One region of the Pseudomonas sp. Marseille-QA0332 genome, then DNA from elsewhere that is predicted to be linked to it. Evidence: predicted binding sites of a transcription regulator. Region 1 holds the regulator's gene; each other region holds the start of a gene.
The links. Region 1 encodes FliA, which starts transcription of late flagellar genes. Its sites were predicted from a motif close to CTAAAGTTTNNNNNNNNNNNGCCGNTAA; they were not measured.

Region 1 (7,533 bases):
ATGATACCGATGGTCGGGGCATAGCCGCCCATGCTCTCGAACACCTTGGCAGCCTGGATGTCACGCCCCTCCTGGGTCAGGAAGTCGACTTCGAGGATGCTGCGAATGGCCTCGGGCTCGGCGCCGTCGACCAGCAACTGCAAGCCCTTGCGGGCGTAGGGGTCGGGTTCGGCCTCGGCCATCCCCTCCAGGCCCAGCAGGCCCTCCTTGCGCGCGGTCAGGCTCCAGTTGACCACTCGCTCGATACCGCCAGCCAGGTCCACCGGCGGGGGAAAGACGATCCAGCGCAGAATCTGCAAGGCCCGCTTGAACGCCGACAAAGGCGACTGCAGCAGCGAGGCGGCCAGGGTGCCGCCGAGCACGATCAGTGCCGCTGGGCCATTGACCAAGGCCGAGACATGCCCGCCCTCGAGGAAATTCCCACCGACGATGGCGACGAATGCCAATAGCAGACCGATCAGGCTCAGCACGTCCATCAGACGCAGGCCTCCATCAGATGCCTGCCGATATCGTCCAGGCCATACACCGCATCGGCCAGGTTGGCCTTGACGATGGCCATGGGCATGCCATAGATGACGCAGCTGGCTTCGTCCTGGGCCCACACGGTGCTGCCAGCCTGCTTGAGCAGTCGCGCACCCTCGCGCCCGTCAGCGCCCATGCCAGTGAGCACCACCGACAGTACCTTGTCGCCATAGCTTTTGGCTGCCGAGCCGAAGGTGATGTCCACGCATGGCTTGTAGTTCAGCCGCTCGTCACCAGGCAGGATCTTCACCGTGCCGCGCCCATCGACCATCATCTGCTTGCCGCCCGGCGCCAGCAGGGCCAGGCCGGGACGCAGCACATCGCCGTCCTCGGCTTCCTTGACGCGGATCCGGCACAGCTTGTCGAGGCGTTCGGCGAACGCCTTGGTAAAGGCTGCCGGCATGTGCTGGACCAGCACGATCGGCGCCGGGAAGCTGGCTGGCAGCTGGGTCAGGACCCGCTGCAGGGCCACGGGCCCGCCGGTCGAGGTGCCGATGGCGACCAGCTTGTAGGACTTGCGCCGAGGCGCCGGCGCGCTGGCTGGCGCGGTGCTGCGCGCGGACATGCTCGCACGCGCCGGCGCGGCGGCCGCGGGCATCGCGGGCGCGCTGGCGGAGCTGGCCGGGGCAGGCCCTGCCAGGTGCGCCGCTGGACGGCGGTTGCTGCGCGACAGGGTGTGGACCTTTTCGCACAGCAGCTGCTTGACCTTCTCCGGATTGCGCGAGATGTCCTCGAAGTTCTTCGGCAGGTAGTCCACCGCGCCGGCATCCAGCGCATCGAGGGTGACCCGGGCGCCTTCGTGGGTCAGCGAGGAAAACATCAGCACCGGTGTCGGCTGGCGCTGCATGATGTGCCGCACGGCGGTGATGCCGTCCATCATGGGCATTTCGTAATCCATGGTGATGACGTCGGGCTTGAGCGCCAGCGCCTGGTCGATCGCTTCCTTGCCATTGGTCGCGGTACCGACCACCTGGATCGTCGGGTCCGATGAGAGGATTTCCGTGACACGGCGGCGGAAGAAACCCGAATCATCCACCACCAGGACCTTGACTGCCATATACACTCCGTTAGGCGGCGCCTGCGCCAGGAGGCGCCGCCGTGATCAAATGCGCCGCGCGGCGTAGCGCTTGAGCATGCTGGGTACGTCGAGGATCAACGCGATGCGACCGTCGCCGGTGATGGTGGCGCCGGACATGCCCGGGGTGCCCTGAAGCATCTTGCCCAGCGGCTTGATCACCACCTCTTCCTGGCCGACCAGCTGGTCGACCACGAAGCCGATGCGCTGGGTGCCGACGGAAAGGATCACCACATGCCCTTCGCGCTGCTCTTCGTGGACCTGGTCGCGCACCAGCCAGCGCTTGAGGTAGAACAGCGGCAGGGCCTTGTCGCGCACGATCACCACTTCCTGGCCATCGACCACGTTGGTTCGCGACAGGTCCAGGTGGAAGATCTCGTTGACGTTGACCAGCGGGAAGGCGAAGGCCTGGTTGCCGAGCATGACCATCAGGGTCGGCATGATCGCCAGGGTCAGCGGCACCTTGATGACGATCTTCGAACCCTGACCCTTGGCCGAGAAGATGTTGATCGAGCCGTTGAGCTGGGAAATCTTGGTCTTGACCACGTCCATGCCGACCCCACGGCCGGACACATCGGAAATCTCGGTCTTGGTCGAAAAGCCCGGGGCGAAGATCAGGTTGTAGCAGTCGGACTCGCTCAGCCGTTCGGCGGCGTCGCGGTCCATCAGCCCCTTCTCGACCGCCTTGGCGCGCAGCACGTTCGGATCCATGCCCTTGCCGTCGTCAGAGATCGACAACAGGATATGGTCGCCCTCCTGCTCGGCCGACAGCACGACACGGCCGGTGCGCGCCTTGCCGGCGGCCTCGCGCTCCTCCGGGGTCTCGATGCCATGGTCGACGGCGTTGCGCACCAGGTGCACCAGCGGGTCGGCCAGCGCTTCCACCAGGTTCTTGTCCAGGTCGGTCTCTTCGCCGACCAGCTCCAGGTTGATTTCCTTGCGCAACTGGCGAGCCAGGTCGCGGACCAGGCGCGGAAAACGCCCGAAGACCTTCTTGATCGGCTGCATGCGCGTCTTCATGACGGCGGTCTGCAGGTCGGCGGTCACCACGTCCAAGTTGGACACGGCCTTGGACATGGCCTCGTCGCCGCTGTTGAGCCCCAGGCGCACCAGCCGGTTGCGTACCAGCACCAGCTCGCCGACCATGTTCATGATCTCGTCGAGACGCGCGGTGTCCACCCGTACCGTGGTCTCGGCTTCGCTGGCCGGATGCTTCTCGGCCACTGGCGCAGGCGAGCGCGCAGGCGCCACGGGCCTGGCCGTCGCAGCCGAGGCCGCAGGCGCCGATACTGGCGCGGGATGCGCCGTGGCGGGCGTCTGCTGGGGCTTCGTCGCGGCAGGCGCGCTGGCGACCGCCTCGTTGGTGAACTTGCCCTTGCCATGCAGCTCGTCGAGCAGGGCTTCGAATTCCTGTTCGGTGATGTGCTCGTTCGTGGCCGTGACGGGCGAGCCCGTCGGTGGCGCCGCGACGGCGGCAGGCGCGAGCGCATCGGCATCGAAGGTACCCTTGCCATGCAACTGGTCGAGCAGGGCCTCGAACTCGTCGTCGGTGATCTCGTCGCTGGCCGAAGCGGTTGCCGGTTGCTGGGCAGGCGGCGAAACGACCGCCGGGGAAAACTGGCCCTTGCCATGCAACTGATCGAGCAACGACTCGAACTCGGCATCGCTGATCTCGTCATCTGCCGTCGCCGCCGGCTCATCCAGTGGCCGCTGGGCCGCCTCGGCCTCGGCCTTGACCGCATCCAGCGAATCGAGCAACTGCTCGAACTCGGTGTCGGTGATATCGTCCGCTGGCGCCGCTACCGGCTCGACAGGCGCCGCCGCCGGCTGGGCGGGCGCGGGCTCGGCACTGGCCGGCTCGGCCAGGCGCGCCAGGGCCGCCAGCAGCTCGGGCGTGGCCGGGGTCACTTCGCTGCGCTCGCGGACCTGCCCGAACATGCCATTGACCGTGTCGAGCGCCTCCAGGACCACGTCCATCAGCTCGGCGTCGACGCGCCGCTCGCCCTTGCGCAGGATGTCGAAGACGTTCTCGGCAATGTGGCAGCACTCCACCAGCTCATTGAGCTGGAGAAAGCCGGCGCCTCCCTTTACCGTGTGAAAACCGCGAAAGATGGCATTGAGCAGGTCGGCATCATCCGGTCGGCTTTCCAGCTCGACCAGTTGCTCGGACAGTTGCTCGAGAATTTCGCCGGCTTCTACCAGGAAATCCTGAAGGATTTCTTCATCGGCGCCGAAGCTCATCAAAGGTGCTCCTTAAAAACCAAGGCTGGACAGCAGATCATCGACATCGTCCTGGCCGGACATGACGTCTTCACGCTTATCGGCATGAATCTGCGGACCTTCACCCCGAGTCGGATGTTTTTCTTGATCTTTTTCCGCGCGCAGCTGCTGATGGTCATGTTCGATGCCGGCGAAGCGATCGACCTGGCTGGCCATCAGCACCAGCTTGAGCAGGTTGCTTTCGACATCGGTGACCAGCGCGGTGACCCGCTTGATGACCTGCCCGGTGAGGTCCTGGTAATCCTGCGCCAGCAGGATGTCGTTGAGATGCCCGCTGACCTTGCGGTTACCCTCGGCGCTGCGCGCCAGGAAAGCGTCGACGCGCCGGGCCAGTTCGCGGAACTCCGCGGCATCCAGCTCCCGCCGCATGAACCGCTGCCAGTCGCCCCCCAGCGCCTGCGCCTGGGCGGCCAGCTCGTTGACCACCGGGGTGCTGGCTTCCACCAGATCCATGGTGCGATTGGCCGCTCCCTCGGTCAGCTTGACCACATAGGCCAGGCGCTCGGTGGCGTCGGTGATCTGCGACACTTCCTCGGCCTGCGGCGTGCGCGGGTCGATCTGGAAGTTGACGATCGCGCTGTGCAGCTCGCGCGTGAGCTTGCCGACTTCCTGATACAAGCCACGATCGCGGGTCTGGTTCAGCTGGTGGATCAGTTGCACCGCTTCGCCGAAACGGCCTCGCTCGAGGCTCTCGACCAATTCCTGGGCATGCTTCTTGAGGGTCGTTTCGAACTCCCCGAGAGACGTTTGCTTTGACTCCATGGCGCCCTCTGCACTGCTCAAGCGTTGACGCGCTCGAAGATCTTTTCGATTTTTTCCTTGAGCACCTGTGCCGTGAAAGGCTTGACCACATAGCCGTTGACCCCGGCCTGGGCCGCCTCGATGATCTGGTCACGCTTGGCTTCGGCGGTGACCATCAGCACCGGCATGGCCTTGAGCCGCTCGTCGGCGCGCACCTTGCGCAGCAGGTCGATGCCGGACATGCCGGGCATGTTCCAGTCGGTCACCAGGAAGTCGTAGTGGCCGTTCTGCAACATCGGCAGCGCCGTGGTGCCATCATCGGCCTCTTCGGTATTGGTGAAACCCAGATCACGCAAGAGGTTCTTGATGATCCGCCGCATCGTCGAAAAATCGTCCACGATGAGGATTTTCATGTCTTTGTTCAATTAGGCCTCCAGGCAGTCTCAAACACGCTCGGCGCCGAGCGCGCACTTCATTCTTGGGGAGCTGCAAGCTGGCGAGCGTCGTTTGTGCGAGCGTCGCTCCCCCCATCAACACAATTCGCTTTTTCTTGCAGCCCGCGACTTCTCAGCGCGCCCGCCATTCGCCCAGGCGGCTTCGCAAGCGCGCCGCGCACTGGCTGTGCAACTGGCTGACCCGCGATTCGCTGACTCCCAGCACCTCGCCGATCTCCTTGAGGTTGAGCTCCTCGTCGTAGTACAGCGCCAGCACCAGCCGTTCACGCTCGGGCAGGTTGGCGATCGCATCCGTCAGCGCCGCCTGGAAGCGTTCGTCTTCCAGGTCGCGCGAGGGTTCGGCCTGGGCACTGGCGCCGTCCTCGTGCAGGCCTTCGTGCTCGCCGTCCTGCAACAGGTCGTCGAAGCTGAACAGGCGGCTACCCAAGGTATCGTTGAGGATCGCGTAGTAATCGTCGAGGCTCAATTGGAGTTCGGCAGCGACCTCATGATCTTTAGCGTCACGGCCGCTGCGCGACTCCACCGCGCGTATCGCGTCGCTAACCATGCGGGTGTTGCGATGCACCGAACGCGGGGCCCAGTCGCCCTTGCGCACTTCGTCGAGCATGGCGCCGCGGATGCGGATACCGGCATAGGTCTCGAAGCTGGCACCCTTGCTCGCATCGTACTTGTTGGCCACTTCGAGCAGGCCGATCATGCCCGCCTGGATCAGGTCCTCGACCTGGACGTTCGCCGGCAGGCGCGCCAGCAGGTGGTAGGCGATCCGCTTGACCAAGGGCGCGTAGCGCTCGACCAGCTCGTATTGGGCGTCGCGCGACGCCTTGCCGTACATCTTCAATCCGCTCGCGCTCATAGTACCGGACCCACGCTGGTGGGCTGCACCAGACGCTCGACGAAGAATTCCAGATGCCCGCGTGGATTGGCGGGCAACGGCCAGCTATCGACTTTCTGCGCGATGGCCTTGAAGGCCAGCGCGCACTTGGAGCGAGGAAACGCCTCGTAGACCGCGCGCTGCTTCTGCACCGCCTTGCGCACGCACTCGTCGTACGGCACGGCACCGACATACTGCAGGGCGACGTCGAGGAAACGGTCGGTCACCTTGGTCAGCTTGGCGAACAGGTTGCGCCCTTCCTGGGGACTCTGCGCCATGTTGGCCAGCACGCGGAAGCGGTTCATGCCGTAGTCGCGGTTGAGCAGCTTGATCAGCGCATAAGCGTCGGTGATCGAGGTCGGCTCGTCGCACACCACCAGCAGGACCTCCTGGGCCGCGCGGACGAAACTGACCACCGAATCGCCGATGCCGGCGGCGGTATCGATCACCAGCACGTCGAGGTTGTCGCCGATCTCGCTGAAGGCCTGGATCAGGCCGGCGTGCTGGGCCGGTGCCAGGTGCACCATGCTCTGGGTGCCGGAGGCGGCCGGCACGATGCGTACCCCGCCCGGCCCCTGCAGCAGCACGTCGCGCAGCTCGCAACGGCCTTCGATCACGTCGGCCAGGGTGCGCTTGGGCGTAAGGCCCAGCAGCACGTCGACGTTGGCCAGGCCAAGGTCGGCGTCCAGCAACATGACCCGGCGGCCAAGCTCCGCCAGTGCCAGCGACAGGTTCACTGAAACGTTGGTCTTGCCCACGCCACCTTTGCCGCCGGTCACGGCGATCACCTGTACGGGATGCATGCTACCCATGTCTGTTATTTACCTTGTCTCGCTGGGACCCGGACCAGGCGCGGTACCGCGCCTGCCTGGCCCATCGTGGGCTGGAAGCCCCCTGGATGGAGGTGATATGCATTGAATTCAACCTGCACGCTTGCCCGGGCTGTGATAGAGATCAGCGAACATGTCGGCCATGGCCTCGTCGCTGGGCTCGTCCTGTAACTGCACGCTGACCGCGCGGCTGACCAGCTGGTGCTTGCGCGGCAGGTGCAGGTCGTCGGGGATGCGTGGTCCATCGGTCAGATAGGCCACCGGTAGCCGATGGCTGATGGCCAGGCTCAGCACTTCGCCGAGACTCGCCGTTTCGTCGAGCTTGGTCAGGATGCAACCGGCCAGGCCGCAGCGGCTGTAGCTGTGGTAGGCGGCGGTGAGCACCTGCTTCTGGCTGGTGGTGGCCAGCACCAGGTAATTCTTCGAGGCGATACCACGTCCGGCCAGGGACTCCAGCTGCATGCGCAGCGCCGGATCGCTGGCCTGCAGGCCGGCGGTATCGATCAGCACCACGCGCTTGCGCATCAGCGGCTCGAGCGCCTGGACCAGCGATTCGCCCGGATCGACGTAGGTCACCGGCACGTTGAGAATCCGGCCGAGGGTCTTGAGCTGTTCCTGTGCGCCGATGCGAAAACTGTCCATGCTGACCAGCGCTAGATTGTGCGCGCCGTACTTGAGCACATAGCGCGCGGCCAGCTTGGCCAGGGTGGTGGTCTTGCCCATGCCGGCCGGGCCGACCAGGGCGATCACGCCGCCCTC
Region 2 (7,533 bases), 1.6 Mb from region 1:
AAAGTCCGCCTGGATCGCCGACGGTCAGGCCGACGCGCCTCGTATCGTCTATGTGTTCAGCGACCCCAACTGCCCCTACTGCAACATGTTCTGGCACCAGGCCCGGCCCTGGGTCGAATCCGGCAAGGTGCAACTGCGTCACGTCATGGTCGGCATCATTCGTCAGGACAGCCTGGGCAAGTCCGCGGCGCTCCTGGCGGCGAAGGACCCGGTCAAGGCCCTGGCCGAGCATGAACAGGCGGGCAAGGGCAGCACGCTCGAGCCGCTGGCAAGCGTTGCGCAAGCCATACAGGAAAAACTCGAGAACAACCTGGCACTGATGCAGTCTCTGGGCGTGTCCGCCACGCCCGCGATCTTCTACCGGGACGACCAGGGCCGCCTGCAACGCCAGCAGGGCGCGCCCAGCACGCAAGCACTCACCGCGATCCTCGGCAGGCGCTGAGCGGAAGCCGGGCGGCTTGCAGCGTCCCGGCGCGGCGGCTTGCGAACTACCGCTTGAGGTCCAGGCGCCGCAGGTAGCAGGTGACCTCCTCGCGATCATGGTACAGCTGCTTGCAGGCGATCGAGACCTTGACCTTGCGCGCCTTGAACCCCGCCTCCATGCGCTCGAGCAGACGGCGCACCTCGGCATGGCGCTGCTTCATCGGCAGCTTGAGGTTGACGATCGCTTCGCGGCACAGCCCCTCGCCCAGCCAGGTCTCGATCAGCGCCGCGGTCCGTGCGGGCTTCTCGACGATGTCGCAGACCATCCAGTCGACCGTATGCTTCGGCTGCCAGGTGAAGCCATCAGCCATCAAGTGCTGGACCAGGCCGGTATCCATCAGGCTCTCGGCCATCGGGCCATTGTCGATGGCGGTCACCAGCATGCCGCGACGCACCAGTTGGTAAGTCCAGCCACCGGGCGAGGCGCCCAGGTCGACGCCGGTCATGTCATCGGACAGGCGCAGGTCCCACTGCGCACGGGGAATGAACTGGTGCCACGCTTCCTCGAGCTTGAGGGTCGAGCGGCTGGGCGCCTCGCGGGGAAACTTCAGGCGCGGGATGCCCATCGGCCAATGTGCCGAGTTGCCCGGCTCGGCCAGGCCAAGGAACACCCGCCGGCCGCTGATGAACGTCAGCAGCAGACGCGGTGCCTGTGCGTCTTCGACCAGAAGGCCAGCCTTGGTCAGCGCCTTGCGCAAGGGCACTTCGAACTTGCGGCAGAACGTCGACAGTTCCTTGCCCTCGTTGGTATCGAGCACTTCGAGCCAGAGGCTGCCGCAGGCTGGGTGCTCGGCCAGCGTCTCGAGCAGCACGCCTACGCGGTCCTGCTCGGGCAGGTCGACGAAGCGTCCACGGGCCCACTGGCGAACGAAGATCAGCTGGTCGAAGCGCAGCCCCCGCACCAGCCGTTCGGCCCCGCCCGGTTCCAGGCAGATGAATTCGGCGCAGGCGCTGTGCGGCTTGCTTCGCGCATAGCCGGGCACCCCCAGGCGGGCGGCATGTTCGCTGATTTCGGCGCAGACTTCGCCCTCGAAACCGGGCCGGCAATGCATGAACAGGGTATCCATCTTCACTCCACGATGACGGCGCGCCTGGCGTGCGCCCTGATGACCCGCAGGAGATGCGGCGACAAAGGCGGCGAATGATAAAGGAAGTCTGAACCGCCGACACGTCCTGCCGGTCCAGTATTGAGTCAGGCCGGGCAATGCCGCCCGGCCCTCGAGCCCGGTCCGTGCCGTGCGGGCCCTCATAGAGCGGTGACACCGGCACCCTTCTGGATGTGCCGGGCGCCGGTGCAGAAAGGAGTTGGCAATGCCCTCGCTCGATAGCCTGAAGACACTCGATACCTTGCACGTGGGCGACCGCGTCTACCATTACTACAGCCTGCCCGCAGCCGCACGCCAACTGGGTGACCTGCAGCGCCTGCCCATGTCGCTCAAGGTGTTGCTGGAGAACCTGCTGCGCTGGGAAGACGGCGAGACCGTCAGGCGCGACGATCTGGTCGCCCTGGCCAGCTGGCTACAGGACAAGCGTTCCGACCGCGAGATCCAGTACCGCCCTGCGCGCGTCCTGATGCAGGATTTCACCGGCGTGCCGGCGGTGGTCGACCTGGCCGCGATGCGCGCCGCGATGGCCAAGGCCGGCGGTGATCCGCAACGCATCAACCCGCTGTCGCCGGTCGACCTGGTGATCGACCACTCGGTGATGGTCGACAAGTACGCCAGCGACGAGGCGTTCGCCGAGAACGTCGAGATCGAGATGCAGCGCAACGGCGAGCGCTACGCCTTCCTGCGCTGGGGCCAGGACGCGTTTGACAATTTTCGGGTAGTGCCGCCCGGCACCGGCATCTGCCACCAGGTCAACCTGGAATACCTGGGCCGCACGGTCTGGACACGCGAGCAAGACGGCCGCACCTTCGCCTTCCCCGACACCCTGGTCGGAACCGATTCGCATACCACCATGATCAACGGCCTCGGTGTGCTGGGCTGGGGCGTAGGCGGGATCGAGGCGGAAGCGGCCATGCTCGGCCAGCCGGTCTCGATGCTGATTCCCGAGGTCATCGGCTTCAAGCTCACCGGCAAACTGCGTGAAGGCATCACTGCCACCGACCTGGTGCTGACCGTGACACAGATGCTGCGCAAGAAGGGCGTGGTCGGCAAGTTCGTCGAGTTCTATGGTGACGGACTGGCGCAGCTGCCCCTGGCCGACCGTGCCACCATCGCCAACATGGCCCCTGAATACGGCGCTACCTGCGGCTTCTTCCCGGTCGACGAAGTCACCCTCGACTATTTGCGCCTTTCCGGCCGGCCGGCAGAGACGGTGCAACTGGTCGAAGCCTACTGCAAGGCCCAGGGCCTCTGGCGCCTGCCGGGCCAGGAACCGGTCTTCAGCGACGCTCTGTCGCTGGACATGAACGAGGTGGAGGCCAGCCTGGCCGGCCCCAAGCGGCCCCAGGACCGTGTCGCCCTGTCGCGCGTCGCCTCGGCCTTCCAGGGCTTCCTCGACCTGCAGCCCAAGTCGCTGGCCAAGGACATCGGCCGGCTGGAAAGCGAAGGTGGCGGTGGCGTGGCCGTGGGCAACGCCGAACAGACTGGCGCCGACCTGCATGAAGATGACCTGCAGCTGCGCGATGGCGCGGTGGTCATCGCGGCGATCACCTCGTGCACCAACACGTCCAACCCCAGCGTGATGATGGCCGCCGGCCTGGTCGCCAGGAAGGCCGTGGAAAAAGGCTTGCAGCGCAAGCCGTGGGTCAAGAGCTCACTGGCGCCCGGCTCCAAGGTGGTCACCGACTACTACCAGGCCGCCGGCCTGACGCAGTACCTCGACGAGCTGGGCTTCGACCTGGTCGGCTACGGCTGCACCACCTGCATCGGCAACTCCGGCCCGCTCGACGAAGCAGTCGAGCAAGCCATCACCGACAACGACCTCACCGTCGCCTCGGTGCTGTCAGGCAACCGGAACTTCGAAGGGCGGGTACACCCGCTGGTCAAGACCAACTGGCTGGCCTCTCCCCCCCTGGTGGTGGCCTATGCCCTGGCCGGCAGCGTACGCCTGGACCTGGAAAGCGACCCGCTGGGAACCGGCAAGGACGGCCAGCCGGTCTACCTGCGCGACATCTGGCCGAGCCAGCAGGAGATCGCCGAGGCCGTGGCCAAGGTCGACACCGCGATGTTCCACAAGGAATACGCCGAAGTCTTCGCCGGCGACGCCCAATGGCAAGCCATCGAGGTTCCCCAGGCTGCCACCTACGTCTGGCAGCAAGATTCCACCTACATCCAGCATCCACCCTTCTTCGAAGACATCGCAGGCGCCCCCCCTGTCATCGAGGATATCCAAGGCGCGCATATCCTGGCCTTGCTCGGCGACTCGGTGACCACCGACCACATCTCGCCGGCTGGCAACATCAAGGCCGACAGTCCGGCTGGGCGCTACCTGCGCGACAAGGGCGTACAGCCGCGCGATTTCAACTCCTATGGCTCGCGACGTGGCAACCACGAAGTGATGATGCGCGGCACCTTCGCCAACATCCGCATCCGCAACGAAATGCTCGGTGGCGAGGAAGGCGGCAACACCTTGCATGTGCCCAGCGGCGAAAAGCTGGCGATCTACGACGCAGCCATGCGCTACCAGGCCGAGAACGTCCCGCTGGTGGTGATCGCTGGTCAGGAGTACGGCACCGGCTCGAGCCGTGACTGGGCGGCCAAGGGCACCAACCTGCTAGGGGTCAAGGCCGTGCTGGCGGAGAGCTTCGAGCGCATCCACCGCTCCAACCTGGTGGGCATGGGCGTACTGCCGCTGCAATTCAGGGCCGGGCAGGACCGCAAGCAGCTCGGTCTGACCGGCAAGGAGCGCATCGACGTACGTGGCCTTGGTGGCGCGACCCTGCGTCCGGGCATGAGCCTGCCCCTGCGGATCACTCGCGAGGATGGGCGGATCGAGGACATCGAGGTGCTGTGCCGCATCGACACCTTGAACGAGGTGGAGTACTTCAAGGCAGGCGGCATCCTGCACTATGTGCTGCGCCAGCTGATCGCTGCCTGATCGTAGCCAGGCCCCGGTGGTCTCCGGGGCCTGACGCCATCGCGGTTCGCTGAGGCCTTGCACCCACCGGACGTGTGCCGCTTGCCGGCAAGCCTGGCGCGGCTGCGGTACGCCTGCAAATAAACCCTCAACTAAGCTCGCGACGTGCCGATAGCTGTGGAAAGCCTTGCGGATTGAACAGCAGATGCGTAACAACCAGCCGATCACCCAGAGAGAACGGACCTTCCCTGCCCACCAGCGGTTGATCTCGACCACCAATGCCAAGGGTGTCATCACCTACTGCAATGAAGACTTCATCGAGATCAGCGGGTTTTCCCGCGAGGAGCTCGTGGGCGCGGCGCACAACCTGGTACGCCATCCCGACGTGCCGCCTGCCGTCTTCGCCCACATGTGGCAGACGCTCAAGCAAGGCCTGCCCTGGATGGGCATCGTCAAGAACCGCTGCAAGTCCGGCGACCACTACTGGGTCAACGCCTACGTCACGCCGATCTTCGACAACGACCAGGTGGTCGGTTTCGAGTCGGTGCGGGTCAAGCCGACCGCCGAGCAAATCCGCCGGGCCGAGGCGTTGTACCAGCGGCTGACCCAGGGCAAGCCGGCGGTGCCGCGGCGCGACAAGTGGCTGCCCGTGCTGCAGGACTGGCTGCCGTTCATCCTGGTCAGCCAGGTCGGTTTCCTGATCGGCAGCTGGGTCGGCCACTGGTGGGGCTTCGCCCTGGCCGCCGGGCTCAGCGTGCCGCTCGGCCTGCTGGGCCTGGGCTGGCAGCAGCGTGGCATCAAGCGCCTGCTGCGCCTGGCCGAGCAGACCACGTCGGATCCGCTGATCGCCCAGATGTATACCGACAGCCGCGGTGTCCAGGCACGTCTGGAAATGGCCATGCTCAGCCAGGATGCACGGATGAAGACCTGCCTGACGCGCCTGCAGGACAGCGCCGAGCACCTCAGCGACCAGGCCCGACAGTCCGACGAGCTGGCGCACAAGAGTTCCACCGGTCTGGAGCGCCAGCGTGTCGAGACCGAGCAGGTCGCCGCCGCGGTGAACCAGATGGCCGCCACGACCCAGGAAGTGGCCAACCATGTCCAGCGCACCGCCGATGCCACCCAGCAAGCCAACCGCCTGACTAGTGAGGGCCGGCAGATCGCCGGCGAGACCCGCGAGGCCATCGAGCGTCTGTCCACGGCCGTGGGCGAGACCGGCCAGACCGTCACCCAGCTGGCCAAGGACAGCGACGAGATCGGCGGCGTGGTGGATGTGATCAAGGGCATCGCCGACCAGACCAACCTGCTGGCGCTCAACGCTGCCATCGAGGCCGCGCGCGCTGGCGAGATGGGTCGTGGCTTCGCGGTGGTCGCCGACGAAGTACGTCAGCTGGCCCAGCGCACGGCCGAATCCACCGGGCAGATCCACACGTTGATCGCCAAGCTGCAACAAACCGCCAACAATGCCGTGCTGACCATGGAGAACGGCCATCGCCAGGCCGAGGAAGGCGTAGCTCGAGTCATGCAGGCCGACCAGGCTTTGCTGGGCATCAGCGACGCGGTGGCCAACATCACCGACATGGCGACGCAGATCGCCGCGGCAACCGAGGAGCAGACAGCGGTGGCCGACGAGATCAGCCGCAATATCAGCACCATCGCCGAGCTGGCCGACCAGACCTCCGAACAGGCCCAGCATTCGGCGTTGTTGAGCGAGGAGCTGACCCGTACGGCGAACGGGCAGTACTCGCTGGTGGAGCGGTTCAACCGGTAGCGGGCAGACGACGAAGAGGTGCCTGGGCCCTGTCCGGACCCGGTAGCTGGTTCAGGCGCTCGCTACCAGTCCAGCGCCAGTTCGCTTTCGAAGCGTCGGGGGCGCCCAGTCAGCGGATCGTCGAAACTCAGGGTCTTGGCCAGCAACTTGAGCGGACGTCGATGATCGTCCTGCTCCTGGCGCAGTCGCGGATAGAACGGATCATTGCAGATGGCAGCCCCAAGGGCGGCCATGTGCACGCGCAGCTGATGGGTCTTGCCGGTGACTGGGGAAAGACCGTAGCGCCATAACTCGCCATTGCGCTCGAGCACCTGGGCGATGGTTTCAGTGTTGGCTGCCCCCGGCACTTCGCGCATGCGGAAAAACGGCTCGCCATGCTCCAGCCGGCTCCGGTGCACCCGCGGAAAGTCCAGGCCGGGCAAGGCGGGAGCGATCGCCTGGTAGTGCTTGACGATGCGGCGCTGCGGAAACAACCCCTGGTAGGCACCCCGGCTCTCGGGATCGGCCGAAAACAGCACCAGCCCCGCGGTATGTCGATCGATGCGGTGCAGAGGCACCAGGTGGGGATTGTCCAGTCGGCGGATCAGGCGCCGCAGCAAGGTCTGCTCGACATATTCGCCGGTCGGCGTGACCGGAAGGAAATGCGGCTTGTCGGCGACCACCAGGTGCTGGTCCATGTACAAGATGGTTTCACGCACCGGGATCGGCTTTTCGTTCGGCACTTCGCGAAAGTAATGCAGGCGCATGCCGCGCTTGTAGGGCAGGTTGGCGTGCACGGGCTGGCCGGCGCCATCGAGCACGCGTCCCCGGGCGAACCGGTCGAGCCAGCATTCGCGGCTGATCGCCTTGAAATGATCGCACAGACAGTCGAGCACGGTGTTCCAGGCCCCGGCGGGGAGACAGACGGTACTGGCTTGCTGGCGTGCCGGATCGAAAGGCGCGGTCATGTGAAGGCTCGGCGGCTGGACGGCCGGGCATTATCCCCCATGCCCGCCCGATCAACCAGCCTCGACGGTTTCGCACTGCGCCTTCAGCCAGCGCAGGACCTGTACCGGCTCCCAGCGGCTCGGATCGTAGAGCGCGTACATCTGGCCCTGGTAGCCCACCACATCGAGGGGGCGATGATAGCCGGCACGCTGGAACAGTGCCTCGACCTCGGCGAAACAGGTATTGAAATGCACCTTGCCGAACGGCGTGCGCGCATCGCTTACCAGCCCGTCGAGGCGCAGCTCCAGGGCCGCCTCCAGCACCAGGTC
Region 3 (7,533 bases), 350 kb from region 1:
CCAGCTTGTAGCCGATCAACAGCAGCATGCCAGCCAGACATGGGCGCAGGATGCGATCGGAGATGCGTCCGGCCAGGTGGCTCCCCAGGTAGATGCCCGGCAGTGAACCGAGCAACAGGTAGCCCAGCAGCGCCCAGTCAAGGTTGCCCATGCTTGCATGGCCAAGGCCGGCAACCAGGGTCAAGGGTACCGCGTGGGCGATCTCGGTGCCCACCAGCCGACGGGTGACCAGGAACGGGTAGAGCAGGAACAGCGCGACCGTGCCCAGCGCGCCGGCACCGATCGAGGTCAGAGTGACCATCACGCCGAGCACCGTACCGGTCAGCACGGTGAGCACGTTGAGGGTGCGCTCGCTCAAATGATAGTGGTCACCGGCATGGCGATTGGCGAAAGCTTGCAAGCGAGAGCGAAACAGGATCGCCAACGCCGTGATGATCAGCACCACCGCCAGCCCCTGCTTGATGACCGCGTTGAGCGCCGAGGTGTCGGCATGCAGGGTGCCGAGGAACCACAAAGTCAGCGCCGCGGCGGGCACGCTGCCCAGGCTCAGCAGCCCGGTGATCTTCCAGTCGATGTTCCTGTTGCGGCTGTGGACCCAGACGCCGCTGGCCTTGGTCACCGCCGCATAAAGCAGGTCGGTGCCGACGGCCGTGGCTGGATTGATGCCGAACCATAGCAGGATCGGCGTCATCAGCGAGCCGCCCCCGACCCCTGTCATGCCGACGATGAAACCAACCACCAATCCCGCAACCGTGAAACCAAAAGAACCTACATCCATATGCTACTCGTTGCCCAGCCATGCCCGTGATCGGATGGCAGCCAGCATATAGAAATTTTTATAGCTAAATAGACTTGTTGGTTATTAGTTTATACCCATCAGTTTTTATGAAGCACCCGCAAGCCTGCGCTGCCAGGCGGCAGTCGCAGGCTTGCAGTGACCCAGCAGAGAGCCGCCAGATCACCCCGCGGAGCGCGGCTCGAGCGGCTTGGTTCAGATCCGGAAGCTGCCTACCAGCTGCTTCAACCGACCTGCCTGCTGCGCCAGCGCATCGCAATGATGCAGCGTCTCGTTGAGGTTCTCCATGCCTTGCTGGTTCAGGCTGTTGATCTGCGTGATGTCCAGGTTGAGGCTTTCCACCACGGCGGTCTGCTCCTCGGTCGCCGCCGCCACCGACTGGTTCATGCCATCGATCTCGCCGATGCGCAGGGTCACGCTGTTGAGCCGTTCGCCGGCCTGGTTGGCTACCTGCACACTCTGCTCGCTGGCGACCTGGCTGCTGTTCATGGTATGCACCGCCTCGCGTGAACCGACCTGTAGGCCCGTGATCATGCGATGGATCTCCTCGGCCGATTCCTGGGTGCGATGGGCCAGGTTGCGCACCTCGTCGGCTACCACGGCGAAGCCGCGGCCGGCTTCGCCGGCGCGGGCCGCCTCGATGGCCGCGTTGAGCGCCAGCAGGTTGGTCTGCTGCGAGATACCCTTGATCACGTCGAGGATCTTGCCGATATCGTCGGTGCTAGCGTTGAGCGCTTCGATCCGCTGGCACGACTCGCTGATCTTCTGCGACAGGGCAGTCATGGCCTCGATGCTTTGCTCCACGACCTTGCGTCCGTCGTGCGCCTGCTCGCTGGCGCCGCTGGCCTGCTGCGAGGCATCGGCGGCGTTGCGGGCGATTTCCTGAGTCGCGGCGCCCAGCTGGTTGATCGCTGCTGCCACGCTGCTGGTGCGCAGGCTCTGCTCCTCGGAGCCGCTGATCGAGGCATTGGATGCGCTCATCACGCGTTCGGACAGGTCATGCACCAGGCGAGTGGCTGAGGAGACCTCGGTGATCGAGGCATGAATACGCTCGACGAAGCGGTTGAACGAGCCGGCCAGTTCGCCGAATTCGTCCTTGTGGGCCACACCCAGGCGTCGGGTCAGGTCGCCTTCGCCCTCGGCGATGTCGCGCATGGCCCGGCCCATGGTGGTCAGCGGGCGCATCAGCAGCGGGATCAGCAGACTCAGCAGGCCAGCGATGGCGAGCACCGCGACCAGCATGGCGATGATCGCCGATATCCGGAACTGGCCGAGCGGAGCGTAGGCCTTGTCCTTGTCGATCGACAGGCCAATGTACCACTGCGCCGAAGGCAGGCCATTGACCGGCGCGAAGGCGATGATCCGTTGCTCTCCATCGAGGGTCGCCTCCTGCATGCCCGGTTCGACACGCAGAGCGCTACCCGGATACAGGTCCTTGAGGTTCTTCATCAGCTGGCCCTTGTCGGGACTCACGATCATCTGGCCCTGGCGATCGACCAAGAAGGCGTGGCCGATACCACCGAAATCCACGGCGTTGATGATCGGGACCAGGCTGTCCAGGGACAGATCGCCGCCGATCACTCCAAGCAGCTCGCCACCACCTTGGCGCTTCACCGGAACGGCTATCGTTACCACCAGCCCACCCACGGCGCCCTGATACGGAGGCGTCAGCACCGTCTGTCCAGCGCCCCTGGCGGCGGCGTACCAGGGGCGCTGGCGTGGATCATAGCCTGCCGGCATCTGCACGTCGGGGCGCTGGGTAAAGACACCATCGGCCTGCCCTAGGTAGGTGAAGAGAAAGTTGTTGGTCAGGGAGGGCTGATCCACCAGGCCGGCGACATTGCCGGTGCCTTGGCGCGCGACATCTTCGGCCAGGTTTTCCAGCGCCAGGATTTTCCCGCTCATCCAGTTCTGTACGCTACTGGCAGTGAGCGCGCCGGACTGGCGTAGCGAGGATTCCAGGCTCTGGGCGATGGTGTTGCGCTGCAGGTAGTCGTTGTAGAGCGTGAACAAGGCGAACGCCAGAACGACGACGCCGCAGGCACTCAGGAGAATCTTGTGGCGAAACTTCAGGTTCATGCTTCCAGACCTTGGGCCAGATGAGGAGGGAAGAGCTTGCCGGTAGCCGGCGCGAGGACACGGCCTGGCAAGATGGCTATCGGCAGCTGGCGCCAAACATTGATAGGGCATGATGGATTCACGGGTCCACCGGACGGATGGAACCAGAGGCCGCTCGCAATCGAGCCTGCAACCGAAATCGACCCTCAGTCACTCATTCAAAAAGTTTCTAGGAATAACCTCTGCTATAGCCAAAACCAATCATTGGCATCAGCTTTGCCAATGAGCCACCGGGCTGATGCTGGGGTAGGATTGCTCCCGTCAACGATTTTCAACCCATGAAGGAGCGTCTCGCATGCCTATCATCAACAGCCAGGTCAAACCGTTCAACGCAACCGCCTACCACAATGGCGAATTCGTTCAGCTGAGCGAAGCCGATCTCAAGGGCAAGTGGTCCGTCGTTTTCTTCTACCCGGCCGACTTCACCTTCGTCTGCCCGACCGAGCTGGGCGACCTGGCCGACAACTACGCCGAATTCCAGAAGCTGGGCGTGGAGATCTACGGCGTGTCCACCGACACCCACTTCACCCACAAGGCCTGGCACGACACCTCGGAAACCATCGGCAAGATCAAGTACCCGCTGATCGGTGACCCGACTCACCAGATCGCTCGCAACTTCGACGTGCTGATCGAAGACGCTGGCCTGGCCGATCGCGGTACCTTCGTGATCAACCCGGAAGGCCAGATCAAGATCGTCGAGATCAACGACGGTGGCGTAGGCCGTGACGCCAGCGAGCTGCTGCGCAAGGTCAAGGCTGCCCAGTACGTCGCTGCCCACCCAGGCGAAGTCTGCCCGGCCAAGTGGCAGGAAGGCGAGGCTACCTTGGCTCCGTCGCTGGACCTGGTCGGCAAGATCTAAGACCGTGCGCCAGATCTGGGCGGTGAGCAGCCGCCACACCTGAAGTTGTCACCGCCCCGTCAGAACGCCCGGGCGAACCTGCCTGGGCGTTTTCGTTTACAGCGTTTGAAAGAAGGAATCGCCCCGTATGTTGGACGCCACGCTTAAATCGCAACTCAAAGCCTACCTGGAGCGGGTCACCCAGCCGATCGAGATCGTTGCATCCCTCGACGACGGTGCGAAATCCCGCGAGTTGCATGACTTGCTGGTAGATATCGCCAGCCTGTCGAACCTGATCACCCTGCGCGCGGACGGTGACGATACCCGTCGTCCTTCGTTCTCGCTCAATCGCCCTGGGGAACACATCAGCCTGCGTTTCGCCGGCATCCCCATGGGCCATGAGTTCACCTCCCTGGTGCTGGCGCTGCTGCAGGTCGGCGGCCATCCCTCCAAGGCCAGTGTCGAAGTGATCGAGCAGATCCGGGCGCTGGAAGGTGAATTCGTCTTCGAGACCTATTTCTCGCTGTCGTGCCAGAACTGCCCGGACGTGGTCCAGGCATTGAACCTGATGGCGGTGCTCAACCCCAACGTGCGCCATGTGGCGATCGACGGCGCGCTGTTCCAGGCCGAGGTCGAGTCGCGCAAGATCATGGCCGTGCCGAGCATCTACCTCAACGGCGAAGTGTTCGGCCAGGGGCGCATGGGCCTGGAGGAAATCCTCGGCAAGATCGACACCAGCGCCGGCAGCCGCCAGGCCGAGAAGATCAACGCCAAGCAAGCCTTCGATGTGCTGGTGGTCGGCGGTGGCCCAGCCGGCGCCTCGGCGGCCATCTATGCCGCGCGCAAGGGCATCCGCACCGGTGTCGTGGCCGAGCGTTTCGGCGGCCAGGTGCTCGACACCATGGCCATCGAGAACTTCATTTCGGTCCAGGAAACCGAAGGACCCAAACTGGCTACCGCGCTCGAGGAGCACGTCAAGCAGTACGACGTGGACATCATGAACCTGCAGCGTGGCCAAGCGCTGGTTGCGGGCGTCGACGGTGGGCTGCACGAAGTGCGCCTGGCCAGCGGTGCCTCGCTCAAGGCCAAGACCGTGATCCTGGCCACCGGTGCCCGCTGGCGCGAGATGAACGTCCCCGGCGAGCAGCAATACCGCGCCCGTGGCGTGGCCTACTGCCCGCACTGCGACGGTCCGCTGTTCAAGGGCAAGCGCGTGGCGGTCATTGGCGGCGGCAACTCCGGCGTCGAGGCGGCCATCGACCTGGCCGGTATCGTCGCCCACGTGACGCTCATCGAGTTCGACAGCCAGCTGCGTGCCGACGCCGTGCTGCAGCGCAAGCTGCACAGCCTGTCGAACGTCAAGGTCATCACCAGCGCGCTGACCACCGAAGTGCTGGGCGACGGCGAGAAGGTCACCGGCCTGCGCTACAAGGATCGCACCGACGATACCGAGCACGCACTGGAGCTCGAGGGCATCTTCGTGCAGATCGGCCTGCTGCCCAACACCGACTGGCTCAAGGGGACCGTCGAGCTGTCTGCGCGTGGCGAGATCATCGTCGACGCCAAGGGCCAGACCAACATCCCCGGTGTGTTCGCCGCCGGTGACGTAACCACCGTGCCGTACAAGCAGATCGTGATCGCCGTGGGCGAGGGCGCCAAGGCTTCGCTGTCGGCCTTCGACCACCTGATCCGCACCTCGGCGCCAGCCTGAGGGCGGCGCAGCCGCGGCGGTCTCGCTGCGGCTAGCCCCGACAGATCCGCTGACAACTCGCGCAGGGCCTCTTCCGACGGCTGTCTATAGTGAAGACAGACAGTTGTCGGAGAGGCCCTGATGCGTTTGATCAGTCGTGAACCCTGGTGGCGCGATCCACCCCAACCCGGCCAGCGGGAGCAGGACCTGCACTGGGGCTACCTGGAAATCCATGCCGATGGACGCGCGGTGTTCGTCGACCAGCGGCCGAGCGACAGGGAGCTGGCCGAGCGCAAGAGCTGCCGGAATTTCCCGACGGTCGAAGGGAAGCCCTGAGCCTGCCATGACTTGTCAGGTCCCGGGCAAGGGCGACGCTCTTGCAGCTTCGATGATCATTGGCCCTTTCGCCCAGGTGTGCGGCAGGCTCGGCTCTATCCCTCCAGCTCTGCCAGGCGCGCCTCCAGTGCCGCGACCCGGGCTTCCAGCGCGTCGATGCGCTCTTGCGCCACATTGCTCGCCACGGTGCGCTCGCTACCCGCCTGCTGACGTGCCGCGAGGATCGCCTCGACCTCGGCCGGATCGCCCAGGGCATGGGTGTAGCGGTCCTCGCGCTGGCCGGCCTGGCGCGGCAGGTGCAAGGCAAGCTCGCGCGATACCAGACGATCGAGCTGGTGCTGGACCTGCTCGATATCCTCGAAGGCATGCAGCCTGGCGCTGCGCGTCAACAGTTCGTTGAGCGTCTGCGGTCCGCGCAGCAACAGCAGCCCCAGCAATACCAACTGCGCCGGGACCAGTTCCAGCGCCTTGTCGACCCGCTGCTCCCAGCGATCGGCCCGGTTGCCCATCTGCAAGCGCGTCATGCCTTGCGCCTCGAGGGCGCGCAGGGCCTGGCCGACCTGCCCAGGCGTCAGGCTCATCACGGGTTCGCGGCTGGTCTTCTGGTTGCACGCCAGGACCACGGCGTTCAAGGTGAGCGGGTAGCTTTCCGGGTTGCTCGCCTGTTTTTCGATCAAGGCGCCGAGCACTCGGATCTCGACACTGTTGAAGCGGCCCGCATTGACACTCTGCTGCTCTGACATGGCCCGATCTCATCACTTGGAAGGGGCCTTAGCCTAGGATCGTGTCGTGACAAAGACAAGCGGCACGGCGCATGCCTGCCGCGCCGCGGCTACCAGTTGAACAGCTCGCGGCGAGCCCCTTCGGTGATGGCGACGATGCCTGGGTGCTTGACCTTGCGTTCCACCGAGATGGCGTAGAACGACTCGATCACCGCGTCGGTCTGGCCGATCAGCCTGACGCCATACTGTCGACAGACCTCTTCGGCAATCACGCTGGGGGCGATGAACACGCCGCTGCCGGACTGCCCGAAGGCCTGCATCAGGGCGCTGTCGTCGAACTCGCCGATGATCCGCGGCTGTACCTGTTGCTCGCTCAGCCAGCGCAGCAAGCGGCTGCGCACCACGGTTTCCTGCCCGGGAATCAACAGCGGTGTGTTATGCAGGCAGGCAGGGAAGGGTTGTGTGTAGCGCTCGGCAAGCGTCGCCGTGGCGAAGAAGCTCAAGCCGCACTCTCCCAGCTTCTGGCTATAGCCCTTGATGTCCAGATGACCAGGCATGGGGCTGTCGGAAATCACCAGATCCAGACGCTGGATGGCCAGGTCCGCCAGCAGGCGTTCGAGCTTGTCCTCGCGGCAGCTGATGCGCAGCGTATTGTCCATCTCCATGGTCGGAGCCAGCAGTCGGTAGACGATCGACTTGGGTACCACATCCGCCACGCCGACGCGGAACAGGATCTGCTGCTCTTCGGGGCGCGCGCGCAGCATCGCCTCCAGTTCGCTGCCGATCTGGAACATCTGCTCGGCGTAGTCCAGGGTCCGGCGCCCGCTTTCGGTCAGGTCGAGCTGGCGCCCGACGCGCTGGAACAGCTCGACCCCGTAGGTCTGTTCCAGCAGGCTGATCTGCCCGCTGATGGTCTGAGGGGTGAGGTTGAGCTGTTCGCTGGCACGCACGATGCTTCCGGTCCTGGCCACCACCCAGAAGTAATGCAGCTGTCGATAATTGAGCATAAGGTCGATCTGTTCGGGAAAACCGA

Region 2: ACY8GK_RS09105 (methyl-accepting chemotaxis protein) is a predicted target of FliA. The motif match lies at 4,654-4,681, and genes of this name have one in related genera.
Region 3: ACY8GK_RS03620 (methyl-accepting chemotaxis protein) is a predicted target of FliA. The motif match lies at 2,952-2,979, and genes of this name have one in related genera.

What each region holds. Positions count from the first base shown of each region.
Region 1 covers NZ_CM143106.1:375,034-382,566, reverse strand. Annotated here, with positions in the region: gene ACY8GK_RS01820 (flagellar motor protein) at 1-476, opposite strand, end outside; gene ACY8GK_RS01815 (protein-glutamate methylesterase/protein-glutamine glutaminase) at 476-1,579, opposite strand; gene ACY8GK_RS01810 (chemotaxis protein CheA) at 1,625-3,838, opposite strand; gene ACY8GK_RS01805 (protein phosphatase CheZ) at 3,851-4,639, opposite strand; gene ACY8GK_RS01800 (chemotaxis response regulator CheY) at 4,657-5,031, opposite strand; gene fliA (RNA polymerase sigma factor FliA) at 5,186-5,926, opposite strand; gene fleN (flagellar synthesis regulator FleN) at 5,923-6,765, opposite strand; gene flhF (flagellar biosynthesis protein FlhF) at 6,865-7,533, opposite strand, start outside.
Region 2 covers NZ_CM143106.1:1,951,976-1,959,508, forward strand. Annotated here, with positions in the region: gene dsbG (thiol:disulfide interchange protein DsbG) at 1-442, shown strand, start outside; gene rlmM (23S rRNA (cytidine(2498)-2'-O)-methyltransferase RlmM) at 489-1,550, opposite strand; gene acnA (aconitate hydratase AcnA) at 1,795-4,527, shown strand; gene ACY8GK_RS09105 (methyl-accepting chemotaxis protein) at 4,712-6,277, shown strand; gene ACY8GK_RS09110 (pseudouridine synthase) at 6,340-7,224, opposite strand; gene ACY8GK_RS09115 (transcriptional regulator) at 7,276-7,533, opposite strand, start outside.
Region 3 covers NZ_CM143106.1:724,724-732,256, forward strand. Annotated here, with positions in the region: gene ACY8GK_RS03615 (sulfite exporter TauE/SafE family protein) at 1-778, opposite strand, end outside; gene ACY8GK_RS03620 (methyl-accepting chemotaxis protein) at 992-2,875, opposite strand; gene ahpC (alkyl hydroperoxide reductase subunit C) at 3,210-3,773, shown strand; gene ahpF (alkyl hydroperoxide reductase subunit F) at 3,901-5,463, shown strand; gene ACY8GK_RS03635 (hypothetical protein) at 5,584-5,778, shown strand; gene ACY8GK_RS03640 (YceH family protein) at 5,874-6,521, opposite strand; gene nhaR (transcriptional activator NhaR) at 6,611-7,507, opposite strand.